2 linked regions of the Stieleria varia genome follow. The protein of the gene in region 2 interacts with the protein of the main gene of each other region in a pairwise test. Links are inferred from orthologs where the notes say so. Each region holds a gene or a part of one and is shown on either strand. Other genes may lie near its edges.

Region 1 (7,880 bases), 2.3 Mb from region 2 along the record:
CAATCACGCGGTCTTTGGGAACTTGGGGCAGACGCATTGGGTTGGTTGATCATTGAGGTTATCAGGCTTCCTCGGCCACCCACGCAACCTCACTATCTGCGTCGATTTTCGGTGCACGCTGTGAGCGCGAATTGACAGTGGTTGGAAACGAGGCAAATACCAGCAAGAAGCGCAAGCGAGTGAACAAGAAACCATCAACCACTCGCTCGCGCGTCGTGCTGGTATCAAGGCCCTAGAAATCTGCTCGGACCGCGTCACGTGGAATCCATGTTCGTGTGACAGGAACCACCGAAATGGTAGCTGCCTGTAGGAGATGCGAGATTGTATCCGATCGTTCGACTCACTGGGTGCCCAGAGGATCTAATGAAGGGCCAGCGATTTCAGAATCCCCGGCTCGGCTGCCGACCTAACTGCTGAGATCAGGAAAAAACGATCCATCACAGCGGCATACCGTTCATTTCCCCTGCCCAGCGGTTTATCCTGATGACGCTCTCTTTGAAAATACACATCATGAGTGATTGATCGATGAAACGGATGAAGAAACAAACCCAATGGTCGTTTGCGCCCTTGGAAGCTCGCACCATGCTGGCAGGCGACGCCGGGCTTGCCGTGGCCGATGTCGCTACGGTCGATTTGCCCACCACCGAGCAGACGACCAACGAATCCAGCGTCCCCTCGGTCGTCTTTGTGGATCAGACGCTCGTCGATTTGACGACACTCATTGACGGAGTCGACCCGTCGGCCGAGATCGTGTTGTTGGATCCCAAACAAGATTTCATCGATCAAATTGGAAAGGGATTGTCGGGGCGATACAACGTATCGGCCGTTCACTTGGTCACCCATGGGGCTGAGGGGCGAATCGTGCTGGGAGGGCAAGTCATCGATGAGTCGGCTCTGGCTGCTCGGTCATCGGATGTTTCTCTTTGGTCTCAGTCCCTTTCCAGTGACGCCGATATCTTGCTGTACGGTTGTCATTCTGGTTCGGGAGTCTCTGGCCAATCATTGATGGAATTGATCTCGGATTTGACCGGTGCTGATGTGGCTGCTTCGATCGACCGAACCGGCGCCGATAGCGAGCACGGCAACTGGACGTTGGAACGGCACGTTGGCCAGATCGATACGGTGATCGCGTTCACTGTCGATTCCAGAAACCGATTTCGTGGCACATTGAATGTCACCGTTGCGGCCACGGGCAGTACCGGACAAGAAATCGCTCAGTTGTTGATCGACGATGCCGTGGTTGCGCAGTGGGACGTCGGCACCAGCGAAAGCCCATTCGTCTATCAATCCGAACAATTGCTGACGGCCGATCAAATCAAAGTCCACTTCGTCAACGATCTGTATCAACCTGAGTTGGGAATCGACCGCAACTTGACCGTCGATTATGTCGAGATCAACGGGCAACGTTTTGAGTCAGAAAGCGAAGCAACGTTTTCAACGGGGACATGGTTCAATGAAGACGGGATCGCCGCCGGGTATGGGCGTGGTGATACGTTGCACGCCAACGGCTATTTCCAATACGGTGGCTCACAGCCGACCGGTTTGCTGAATCTGGACGGGCGATACTTCAACGACAACCCGGGCACCACGGCCTACATGAGTGCCGGTCAATTGGTGGTCACCGCGGGACAAGCTGATGGTGTGGCGTGGACGGGAACCACGATCGACGGCGGTGCCGAATACGTGTTCTCCGTCGACGGATTCCGCCAAGGAGAAACGTCGGCGTTCGCTGTGACCGCTGGCCCCGCAGTTGTCGGCATTGATTTCTATGATGAATCGGGGGTCGAAATCGGCGAGCAATTCGTCGCTTTGCAGACAAATGATGTCGTCAACGGAAATGTGAATACATTGCAATTCACTACGCCCACAGACGCCCGATATGCATCGATCTGGGTTTGGGTTCAGAACACGGACTTGGCCGGGCCCAGTCCAGTCGCGGTGGAGCAAAGTTCGGCAATCATTTCGTCGGTGTCACTCGACAAAATCACTTCGGCGGACACCACGCCACCGACCGCATCCTTTGACAGCAACCTGACCATCACGGAACGAACAGGCACGATCAGTTTCTCCGTTGTGTACGAAGACAATTTTAAGCTGGGACCGGACGGACGAATTCGTGTGACCGGCCCGAACGGGTTTGACCAAATCGCTCGTGTGGCATTTTCGATTGATGATCCCAATGCGTTCAATCCTGACCAGCGTACAACGATCACGTTTGTCGACGCGGCATCCAGCTCAGGATTCTTTGACACCTCGACCAACGGAACCTACACGGTCGAACTGCTGCCGGATTCGCTTCGTGACGAAGCTGGCAACGTTGCCCCTGGGCAGGTCCTGGGAACCTTTTTGGTCGACGTCCAGGTCCCGATCGATTTTGTGCCGCCAACGGTCAGCTTGACGACGACGCAAACCAATGTTCGGCCTGATGGGATCATTCAGTTTTCGCTGCAGTACGACGACAACGTCACGTACCCTGAGACGAGGCAGGTTCCTGATCGCGTGACGGTGACCGGACCCAATGGTTTCTCGGCAACGGCCCAAGCCATTGCTGGCGGCAGTCAGGCTCCAGCCACCGTGTTTGAGGTTTTCTATCTGACGCGTGATGACGGCTTGCCATTCGAACTCGGCGAGTACTTCGTCTCCGTCGCCGAAGGTGCCATCGTTGACACGGCAGGCAACCCGAACGCCGCCGGGCTGCTGGGTTCGTTTCAGTTGATCGGCTGAGCAAGATAGTCGCTCGATTTTCCAAATCGATAGCGTGGGCTGCTGTACGCTCAGCCATCGCCCATGATCTGGACGGCTTTTTCCATGGGTGCGTACGTACGGCACTGGTGAGTCCTCTGGTTGCGCCCGCAAATAGTCGCTCGATTTTCCAAATCGATAGCGCGGGCTGTCGTACGCTCAGCCATCGTCCATGATCTGGACGGCTTTTTCCATGGGTGCGTACGTACGGCACTGGTGAGTCCTCTGGTTGCGCCCGCTATCGATTTGGAAAATCGAGCGACAATGAGTTCGCTATCGATTTGGAAAATCGATAGCGACTATTTTTTGAGGCGAATCTCAGGAGGGGATGAATGGTGGCCAAACCACGTGGTGGTTGGCGTCGGGCTGGATTCGCTGGAAGCCGTCGGTTTCGGGTGGCTTGACGTAGAAGTACGCTTGGGCGAACAGGCGTGTTTCATCGTCGAGCAAATGGATTTGGATCTCGTGGCGATGGTACAGGTCCGTTGGGGAATTACCCTCGGTGCCTTCGATCTCATCGAGGGTTTTGAAGACGGCCTCGACGTCGCTAGATTCGTAGGTCCAACACTCACCCAAAACCCTGTCAGTGCCCGTTGTCATGGCCGGGTAATCATCGCGGCCGTAGAGGTGACCGAGGGTCCACGCGGGGGCGATGCGAAGCGGGGCGGCGGGCCACATTCGTTCGCGACACTGGCCACGTTTGAGAGTTCCGTAGACAAAGAAGTGATGAAGCGACTTTGCGGGATCTTGGGTCATGAGTTGATGGTCGCGGAACGTCGCTTGCGAAACTGATTCGGGTTTTGCGCTTGCCCGGTGATCTCGTACAAGAATTGGCTCGGGATCGTCGGACGTGCTTTGCCCCATTTGCGACGTGTCAGGGCCATGGAGAGCGTGAGTTTTTCCTGGGCGCGGGTCACGCCGACGTAACACAGACGGCGTTCTTCGGCGATGTCCTCCTCGCGACCGCTTTTGACGCTGCGACTGTGGGGCAAGAGGCCTTCTTCCATGCCGACCATGTACACCACAGGAAACTCCAGTCCTTTGGCTGCGTGCATGGTCAGTAGCCAAACTGCATTTTGCGCCGCGAGCTTGTCCTTTTCGTTGCCCATTTCTTTGCCGCTCAGCGCGATGTCCGCCAAGAAGCCGGTCAGGTCCGCCTTTTCGCGACCGTCTTCGAACGCTCCGATCGCATTGCTGACTTCGCCGATCGACGCCATTCTGGATTCACGTTCCAGCGGATCATCGTAGAGTCGCGTGATTTCGCCCGCGTATCCGGTCCGACTGATCAGCGTATCCATTGCGGCCGTCAGGCTTTCGTTGGTCGCTCTTTGTTGGACGTCTTCCAGGATCGAACGAAGATCGGCGATGCCTCGTTGGGCTGCCGGTTGCAGCATATCGACCACCTCCTGATCCATCATGACTTGCCAAATCGGCTTGCCGACTTTGACCGCATTCTCCATCAGGGTCTTGATCGTTTTGGTACTGATGCCGCGTGCGGGAGTATTGATCACGCGGAGCAGGGAGACTTCGTCGTTGGGCTGATCGATCCATTTCAGATAAGCGACGATGTCACGTACTTCGCGACGATCAAAGAACGACTGGCTGCCGAGCATCACGTAGGGCACGTCGGCTTTGCGCAATTCGGTTTCAAAGAGTCGTGGCTGTTCGTTGGTGCGGAACAGGATGGCGATGTCGCGAGGTTGAATGTGTTCGTTGTGAATCAGATGGCTGATTTCAGCGACCACGGTCTTGGCCTCTTCCTGTTCGTCTTTGAACTGAGCGATTCGTGGTCGAATGCCGTCGGGGCGAGAGGCTCGGAGGATTTTGTCGTGGCGTTCGCTGTTGAATTGGATCAAACGGTTTGCCATCTCCAGGATGGCGCCGGTGCTGCGATAGTTGCTTTCCAGGCAGACGATCTTGGCATCCGGCCAGTCCTTGCCGAAGCTCAGGATGTGCGTGACATCGGCGCCACGCCACGCGTAGATCGATTGATCGTCGTCGCCCACGACGCACAGATTTCGATGTCGACCGGCAAGGTGTTTGGTGATTCGATATTGGCTGCCGTTGGTGTCTTGGTACTCGTCGACCAGGACGTGATCAAAGCGAGCGGCCTCGATGTCCCGAATGTCGGGATGCTGGTCAAAGAGGACTTCGGTTTGCAGCAGCAGGTCGTCAAAGTCCATCGCGCCGCGAGCTTGCAAACCGGCTTGGTAGCGGCGGTATCCGGCGGCGGCAAAGTGTTCTTTGTCGTTGCCCGCCACCATGGCGGCTCGATCGGGATGGATCGATGCGTTCTTCCAATTACTGATGATCGACAGCATGTCACCGGGTTTGAGTGCGGTGTTGGACAGCCTGAGTTCTCGCAAGATGCCGCGAGCGAGGGATTCTTGATCGCTACGATCGTAGATCGAGAATTTTTCCGGATAGCCGAGCGCTTTGGCATGACGTCGCAGCACGCGGACGCAGTGGGCGTGGAACGTGCTGACGGTGGGGGCAGGCGGCGGTTTCTCACCCTTGCGAAGTCGTCGTTTTTTGTGACCGAGCAGTTCCCCGATCCGTTCCTTCATCTCACCGGCGGCCTTGTTGGTGAAGGTCACCGCCAGGATTCGGTCGGGCGCGATCCCACTGCGGATCAGATTCGCGATGCGGAATGTGACGACTCGAGTCTTGCCGGTCCCGGCACCGGCCAGCACGAGAAGCGGTCCGGACAGGGTCCGCACCGCTTCCGCTTGGGCTTCGTTCAATCCGTGATTGCCGGCTGCTCCGTCAGACATGGTTTTGGTGTTACCTATCGATCGTCACGGTCGAGAATAGGATCGGCGTTGCCAACGGCAACCAACACCATGGGAGCTTGTTGCGGGCGTCCGCCGTTCATCGAGACGCGGTCAAATGGGATCCCGTAACACGCGTAAGCGCCGGTGGATGTGTTCAGCACATAGACCACGCTGGACGCGACAGGGTTTTGGCTGGAGCTGGGCATGTCGACCAAACCGGTTGCCATGATGTATCCGCCGCCCTTGTCACCTGAACCCAGGGCTTCCATCACGTTGACGGTGAACAGCCCCAAGAATCGACCTTGTCTGGGATACATCACGCTGCATTGCAGCAAGCCCGAGTTGTGATCGAGCACAAACAAGCCTTCGGCTTGCTGGCTGACGGGGCCGGTGGCCATGGAAAATTTTTCGCTGGTGACGGATGCTGTGGCACCGATCGTGGGCAATCCAGGGATGTTAAAACCCGTCTGTGGTCGATTCAGTTGCTCTGACAGCGAGGTCGCTTTACCGGCAAAGAAGGTGGCCGTGAACAACGAGGCTGCGACCACGGCAACGCCAGTCACTCGCCAACCGTAGTGACGCAGAGAATTCCAGATCTTGGCGCCGGAGCAGCACGGACCGCCGGTTTCATCCGCCGAAAATGGGCCGTTATCGCTGGCAACCGCCAGTTCCAGCGGGACACCCGCGGAATCATTGGATCGAGAGGATTCGTTGTGAGACATCGTGGGCTCCGAGCGAAATGTGGGGAGAAGTTTCCAGCAGTGGTCAGTCGAACGCGAGAAAAACAGAATGTGAGAAAAACGCAATTCCGTCGCACAGGCGGTGATCGTCAACCAGATCTTCCCCCATGACGGCGTAAATCTCAATCGTGCAACGAATTTTTCGCGTCGGGATTCGCCGATTGCGACCGACCGCCAATTGTACGGGCGCGGATCGAACTTTACGATTGCGTTTTTGAACGATTCCCCCATTGTCTCCATCCCACCAGCGAGGTCAAGAAAACCGCCATGGGCATTAACGCACCGTTGAATCGAAAACTACGTATGGCCCTGGTGGGCGGCGGACAAGGCTCCTTTATCGGCCGTGTCCATTCCATTGCGGCTTGCCTGGACAATCGCGCCGTGGTCACTGCGGGAGCGTTGAGCAGCAACCCAGAGCGAGCCAAAGCGTCGGCCCCCGACTACGACATCGCGGAATCCCGGGCATATTCCAGCTACCAGGAAATGCTGGAAACGGAAGCCAAATTGCCCGAAGACGAGCGGATCGATTTCGTCAGCATCACGACACCCAACCACGTCCACTTTGAAGTCGCCGATGCGGCGGTCAAGGCCGGGTTCAACGTCGTTTGCGACAAACCGATGACGTTCGATTTGGATCAAGCCGAGACGTTGCTGAAGTCCGTTCAGGAAAGCAACGTCGTGTTTGCGGTTTCGCACAACTACACGGGTTACCCGTTGGTTCGCCAAGCACGTGAGATGATTCTCAACGGCGAGCTGGGTGAGATCAACGCGATTCGGTCTCAGTACATCCAGGGTTGGCTGCGGACTCAGTTGGAGGCGGAAGATCAAAAACAGGCCGCTTGGCGAACCGACCCCAGCAAGAGCGGCGCGGCCGGCGCGTTCGGCGACATCGCGACGCATGCCTACAACCTGGGACGCTACATGACAGGCTTGTTGCCCGAGACGGTCAGTTGTTCGCTGAAGACGTTTGTGGAAGGCCGCAAGCTGGATGACTACGGCACCGCCATCATCCGCTACGAAAGCGGTGCCCTTGGCAGCGTGACCGCTTCGCAAATCAGCCACGGCCGCGAGAACGATGTCGAAATCGAAATCGATGGCACCAAGGGTTCGTTGAAATGGCGTCAAGAAAACCCGAATGAAATGATCGTTCGCCAAAACGGCAAGCCGCACCAGATCTACACGCGTGACCCCAACGCGCCCTTCACCAACGGCAGCGGTGCGGCGGCATGCCGATTGCCCAGTGGTCACCCCGAAGCGTTCTTTGAAGCGTTTGCGAATGTTTACTCGTCCGCGTTTGATGCCATGGTCGCTCGTGCCGCGGGCGAGACGGTGGAGCAACGCGACACGGTGTACCCGAACGTGTACGATGGGGTGGAAGGCATGTACTTTATTCAGCAATGCGTTGCCAGCAGCAGTCAAGACGCGGCGTGGTTGCCGTTGAAGCACGCTGCGGCGCGAAAGTAACTCGGGATCCAACGTTCACAACATGCCCGTCGCGACCGACACCAATGCCGATTCATCGATGGGATCGAGTGAACGATGTACCGCTGTGATCTTGCCGGCGGCGGGCAGCGGTCGGCGTTTCGGTGCGCAGCAGAACAAGCTGTTCGCCGATCTGGCCGGC
Region 2 (5,299 bases):
CTTGATCCCAAACTGTTCTCCAATTTCGCGGACGGTCGGACCATAGCCCCGGGTCAGAATCAATCCCCGAATCAGCTCGTACACCTCGCGCTGGCGTTCAGTGAGTTGCGGATTCGACATCATGCTGCCTTCTAGTAATAGATGAACTCTGTCGTCGCTGTGAGCACATAGTCTAACAGCTGGTAAACGCTTGTCCATGGCGGGGGGTGAAGTGACCGCCCTTCTTGACCTCCCGACCATGAGAGTGGGGAATCGGTTTTCTCCCAAAATGGGTGAAACCGACGCGTACACTCTGGACAACTGTTTATTCGCAAGCCCGTTACGCGAATAAAACTTTTTGTCGATTTGCATCCTTGGTCTCCTTCATTGAAGGAAGTTCGCGGGGCGATGCGACAACAAAGCCCTCATCAACGGCTCAAAAACCACAGATTCTGTTTTTGCGGTCCCCTGTCGAGCTCAGCCGAGACCTCGCGTCGGTTCTGCCTGGCGTCCTCGGTTCGTCTCTAAGTCATTGAACAGCATGGACTTGCGGTCGCTGGCAGGTCGTGGGTTGCGGCCGTTTACTTCGCTCGGTGAGAGCGGATCTGGAAATGAAAATACCGTGAATGATTGGAGAGCATTCTTGGTCAACAGGTTTTCCACCGCGGCACGACGGGGCATGTCAGAACTTTTTTAGTGCCGTTGGAATGGCCGATGGAGGCGATGTGACCGCTTTTTGTTACCTGAGCCGAACCACTGCAACCGCATTGTGGACAAGCTCAAGCAGATTCCACCGAACCGATTTGACTTGCGTGCTAGCAAACATAGAATCTGCCCACGATCGCAACGGAGGGCTTATTCGTCTCCGTCGCGGTTTGGATGATCGCGGGGAGGCATTAGTGTCGCCCAGCGGAGCTAGGTTGGCGAACGTGATGCCAACGCTTTGGCTGCCTCCACTTTTCGAGATCGTCTTTCCCCCAAACGCTTGCGGATTTCGTACCGATCGAAACGCATGATCTCATCGGTTTGCTCGTTGGAATGCTCCAACTGCAAACGCGTTGCGTCATCGTGCAGATCAACGATTCTTGCGGCGACCTTACGCACACACCGCGACATCCATGAAGGAGGATTGCGCTACCGGTATGGCTGCAACGCACGGCTGCAACGACGGCAAGGATGTCGTCGAACAATTCATGGAGGCGTTGAAGCAGCGTATCGGGGCAGACCGGTTCGACGTTTGGTTTCAAAACGTCGGGTTCGATTTTGCAGCGACGCAAGGCGGTATCGCCGAAGTGAACTTGATCGTTACGGTCAACGGTCAGTTCGCGCTCGATCGCATCTCCAAGAACTTTATGCCACAGTTGCGTGGTGCGGCCAGCCAAGCCGCTGGGATGACCGCTGGCGTTGTCTTGCAAGTCGCAACGGCTCGCCAAATCGAACTGCCGTTGGAAGATGCGGCGACTGAGCTGAATGGGCAAGAGGATGTTGGGTCATTACGGAGCGACTGCGAAACGGTTGCAAAGCTGGCACCCAGTGCCAACGGGAACAGTGCCAACGTTAGCAAACGTGAGAGCGCAGGTCACACGAACAACAGCTACAAGCGACAACAGCGTCGTGGCGTTGCGTCGCTCAAGTCCGTGTTGCTCGATGGTGTAAGCAATCGGCAACCAGAGCGCCCGGTGCGACGAGCCGTTGCGGCGCGAAGCACTGCTGATGGCGTGACGTTCGATCCCAACCAGCCCGCTTTGTTTCCAGAAATATCGGGCGTGACGAGTGGTTCGAGTCCGCTGTCCAATGGTGAGACGAAGCCTGCTCCCGTGGGCGACCCAAACGCTCAGGCACCCAGTGATTCCAACTCCGCGACATCGCCGACTTCACAGTCAAACTCGCAGCCGACCTCGCAGCCAACGACGCCACCACCGCGTTGGGAAACGTTCGTTCATGGCAAGTGCAACGAGCTGGCTTATACGGCTTGCCGAATGGTCTGCGAGTCACCATCGCTTGCCGCACCCTTGTTCTTGTGGGGACCTCCCGGAACCGGCAAATCACACTTGCTGCATTCGCTGGCCCATCAGTTGCGTCGCATCCATCGACTCCGCCGAGTGATCACGTTGTCCGCGGAAGCGTTCACGAACGACTTCATCGGATCGGTTCACAACAACGGATGCGGTTTGCCCGCGTTTCGCAGTCGCTACCGTGATGTTGACGCATTGTTGATCGACGACATCCAGTTCATGGGTGCCAAGAAAGCGACTTTGCGCGAGCTGCTGTACACCGTCGAGACGCTTGCCGAAGCGGGCCGGCCGATGATTTTTGCCGGCACCTACGCACCGGGCGACATGCCAGGACTCAGTGTCGAACTTGCCGGGCGAATGGCCGGTGGCTTGGTCTGTCAGATGCAGGGTTTGGATTTGCTGACGCGTCGAACGATGCTACAGAATCACGCGACACAGCACTGCCCGATTGCTTGGCCTACCGAAACGTTGGATCAAATTGCAATGTCCATCACCGGTGATGGGCGTGTCATCCACGGCATCGTCAATCTCATCTCGCTGTTGCAGCGGATGAACAACCGCATGCCGACGATGGACGAGATTCGCCAGTTCGGCGGGCATCTGATGCGGATGTCGGATCAGCCGGTCACGCTGTCGGCGATCGAGCGTGCGGTGGAGCGTGTGTTCCAGTTGCCGCCGGACTCGATGCAGACCGCCGCGCGAACAAAAACGGTGACCGAACCGCGAATGCTGGCTATGTACCTTTCCCGCGAAAAGACTTCCAGTGCCTTTGGCGAAATCGGACGTCACTACGGTGGGCGTAGTCACAGCACGGCGATTCTGGCGTCTTCTCGGGTCGGACAGTGGCTTGAGGACGGCAGATCCATCGGTAGAGGGGCCGCCGCAATCAGCGTCCAAGAGGCACTTCAGAAAGTCGAAACCCTGTTGCGATCCGGCTGAGCCGGATACAAAAGAGAACGGCGTCGTCGTCACGTCGTCCTAAACGCGAGCGTCGCACGTTTTTCGCCGTTTTGACGCAATTGCCGTCGCCGCCACCGATTCACCTCCATTTTCTCACCGTTTTCCAAGGACCGGAATCTTGATCGCAGACGACTCAGACCGCTACGACAACCGCCGCGGAAAAAAGAAACGCCCCGCCTCCGCCGCCGAGATTCTGTCTCGACAGCCTCCTTATGACTTAGAAGCAGAGATGGGGGTACTGGGTAGCATCTTGCTGTTGCCCGAAGTCTGTGACGACTTGGCGTCGCTCAAAGCGGATGACTTTTACGATGACGCAAACCGCATGATCTACGCTCAATTGCGAGACATGCATGACTCGGGTGAAAAGATCGACATCACTCTGCTCGTCTCGCGACTCAAAAAAGCAGACCATTATGAAAAGGCAGGTGGCGCGGCTTACCTCGCACGGCTTTCCAGCAGCGTCGCCAACGCCGCCCACGCGGTCTATTACGCCGGTATCGTCGGCGAAAAAGCCGTCTACAGAAATCTGATCACCGCCAGCACCGAGATCCTTCGCGACGCTTACGAACAGAATAGTGAAGCGCGTGAACTGTGCGCCCAAGCGGAACAGAAGGTGTTCTCGATCATGGACGGTCGCTCCACGCAATCGTTGCACACCATGAGCGATGTGCTGCACCAATCGATGGATCGAATGGAGGCCCGTCTGAGAGGCGAAGTCACAGATGGAACGGTCGAAACCGGTTTGGCAGATTTTGACACCATGACCGGCGGTCTGCACAACGGTGAGTTGATCATCTTGGCCGCGCGCCCGTCGATGGGCAAGACAGCCTTGGCGATGAACATCGGCGAACACGTGGCGATCGAAGTCCGTGAGCCGGTGTTGTTCGTGAGTTTGGAAATGTCCGGAATCGAACTTGCCGACCGGATGCTCTGCTCATTGGCACGTGTCAACGGTCACCGCATGCGAAACGGAACGATCAGCTCCGAAGACCAGACACGCTTGATCAGCAAAGCCAACGAGATCAGCCAAGCACCGCTGTACGTGGACGACTCTCCCAGTCGAACGGTCAGCGAAATCGCCGCGGCCGCCCGTCGTATCAAACGTCGCGAAGGCAACTTGGGGCTGATCGTGATCGACTACTTGCAACTGATCGAACCGGACAACTCACGCGATCCGCGACAAGAACAGGTGGCAAAGATCGCGCGACGTTTGAAAGGGATGGCGCGTGAACTGGAAACACCGATGCTCTGCCTGTCGCAATTGAATCGACAAGCAGAGGACAGCAAGGATCACCGTCCCAAACTCAGCCACTTGCGCGAATCAGGTGCAATCGAGCAAGATGCTGACGTGGTGATGTTTGTCCACCGCGAAGAGTACTACCACCGTGGCGAAGACCGTGCGCAGTACGCCGGCCAAGCGGAAATCATCATCGCGAAACAACGCAACGGTCCGGTCGGCGACGTACAACTGACCTGGGAAGCCGACTTCACCAAGTTCTCCAACCGGGCCCCCGAACGCCACAGCGAATTCGATGGCTACGCCGAATTCACCAGCCCCGGCGGTTTCTAGGGCAAAACATTGATCAACGCAGGTTTCCGGGCGTAGGGCTGGGCTGTTCAAAAATCGGGGTTGACATTGTTTTTTCAATCCATGTTTTTGTCCCATGCATCGCAATCAGAGTGAGCCTCAGACGCTAGCCGTGGGCCGGCACCACAATCCGCCTCAGGCCCACGGCTAGCACCTGAGGCTCACGGCTAGCGCCTCAGGCCCACGGCTAGCGCCTGAGGCTCACTGGGGGCCACCAGCTGCGCCGGGAGAGGTGACAGAAACTTGCGGAGCGCCACAGTGCCACATTCCCAACATTCTAGCTGTCCACGGATCACCCCGAATCAGAACCCACGCTGTAATCCGGCTGTGATGTCCAAATCGAGCGATGCAAACTCGCCTCGCTTGATTTTCTCTAGCGCGATCGCTCCCATCACCGCATTGTCGCTGCACAGGTCCATCGGTGCGATCACCAGTTGAAATCCGTCCGCATCCGCGGCCGTCTGTAACTGTTCTCGCAAGTACGGATTCGCCGCTACACCGCCACCGACAATCAATCGCGGAGTTTTGTAGGCCGCCACCGCTCGACGGCTTTTGGATACCAGCACGTCCACCACCGCGGCTTCAAAAGAGGCACATAGATCGGCCTTTTCTTGCTCCGTCAAACGGACCGCAGAAAAATCACTCTTACCCGGACCCACGATGCAATATCGAACGGCTGTCTTCAGGCCGCTGAAACTGAAGTTGTAGTGCTCGTCATGGATCATGGATCGCGGAAACGCATGGGCGCGACGGTCGC

Evidence for each region. Proteins that work in one complex are often made in the same cells at the same time.
Region 1: the proteins of dnaB (region 2) and Pla52nx_RS23800 interact in binary tests that used the Escherichia coli proteins (3 or more experiments, as listed by UniProt). The link is inferred for Stieleria varia from one-to-one orthologs.

What each region holds. Positions count from the first base shown.
Region 1 is NZ_CP151726.1:7,064,575-7,072,454, reverse strand. What follows is about bases 3,006-5,985. They hold Pla52nx_RS23800 (ATP-dependent helicase), read right to left. Parts: upstream 5,517-5,985; coding sequence 3,495-5,516; downstream 3,006-3,494. Other genes in these bases: Pla52nx_RS23795 (hypothetical protein), read right to left, coding at 5,531-5,985; Pla52nx_RS23805 (gamma-glutamylcyclotransferase family protein), read right to left, coding at 3,061-3,498. In the rest of the region: Pla52nx_RS23815 (hypothetical protein), read right to left, coding at 1-37; Pla52nx_RS23810 (DUF4347 domain-containing protein), read left to right, coding at 535-2,724; more of Pla52nx_RS23795, read right to left, coding at 5,986-6,238; Pla52nx_RS23790 (Gfo/Idh/MocA family protein), read left to right, coding at 6,524-7,720; ispD (2-C-methyl-D-erythritol 4-phosphate cytidylyltransferase), read left to right, coding at 7,743-7,880. UniProt on the Escherichia coli protein: Rep helicase is a single-stranded (ss)DNA-dependent ATPase involved in DNA replication; it can initiate unwinding at a nick in the DNA. It binds to ssDNA and acts in a progressive fashion along the DNA in the 3' to 5' direction.
Region 2 is NZ_CP151726.1:4,792,833-4,798,131, forward strand. Bases 2,451-5,299 are described here. They hold dnaB (replicative DNA helicase), read left to right. Parts: upstream 2,451-3,075; coding sequence 3,076-4,524; downstream 4,525-5,299. Other genes in these bases: Pla52nx_RS16180 (DnaA ATPase domain-containing protein), read left to right, coding at 2,451-2,933; tsaD (tRNA (adenosine(37)-N6)-threonylcarbamoyltransferase complex transferase subunit TsaD), read right to left, coding at 4,845-5,299. Also shown: transcriptional repressor LexA, read right to left, coding at 1-123; Pla52nx_RS16170 (hypothetical protein), read right to left, coding at 457-660; Pla52nx_RS16175 (hypothetical protein), read right to left, coding at 895-1,083; more of Pla52nx_RS16180, read left to right, coding at 1,098-2,450. UniProt on the Escherichia coli protein: The main replicative DNA helicase, it participates in initiation and elongation during chromosome replication. Travels ahead of the DNA replisome, separating dsDNA into templates for DNA synthesis.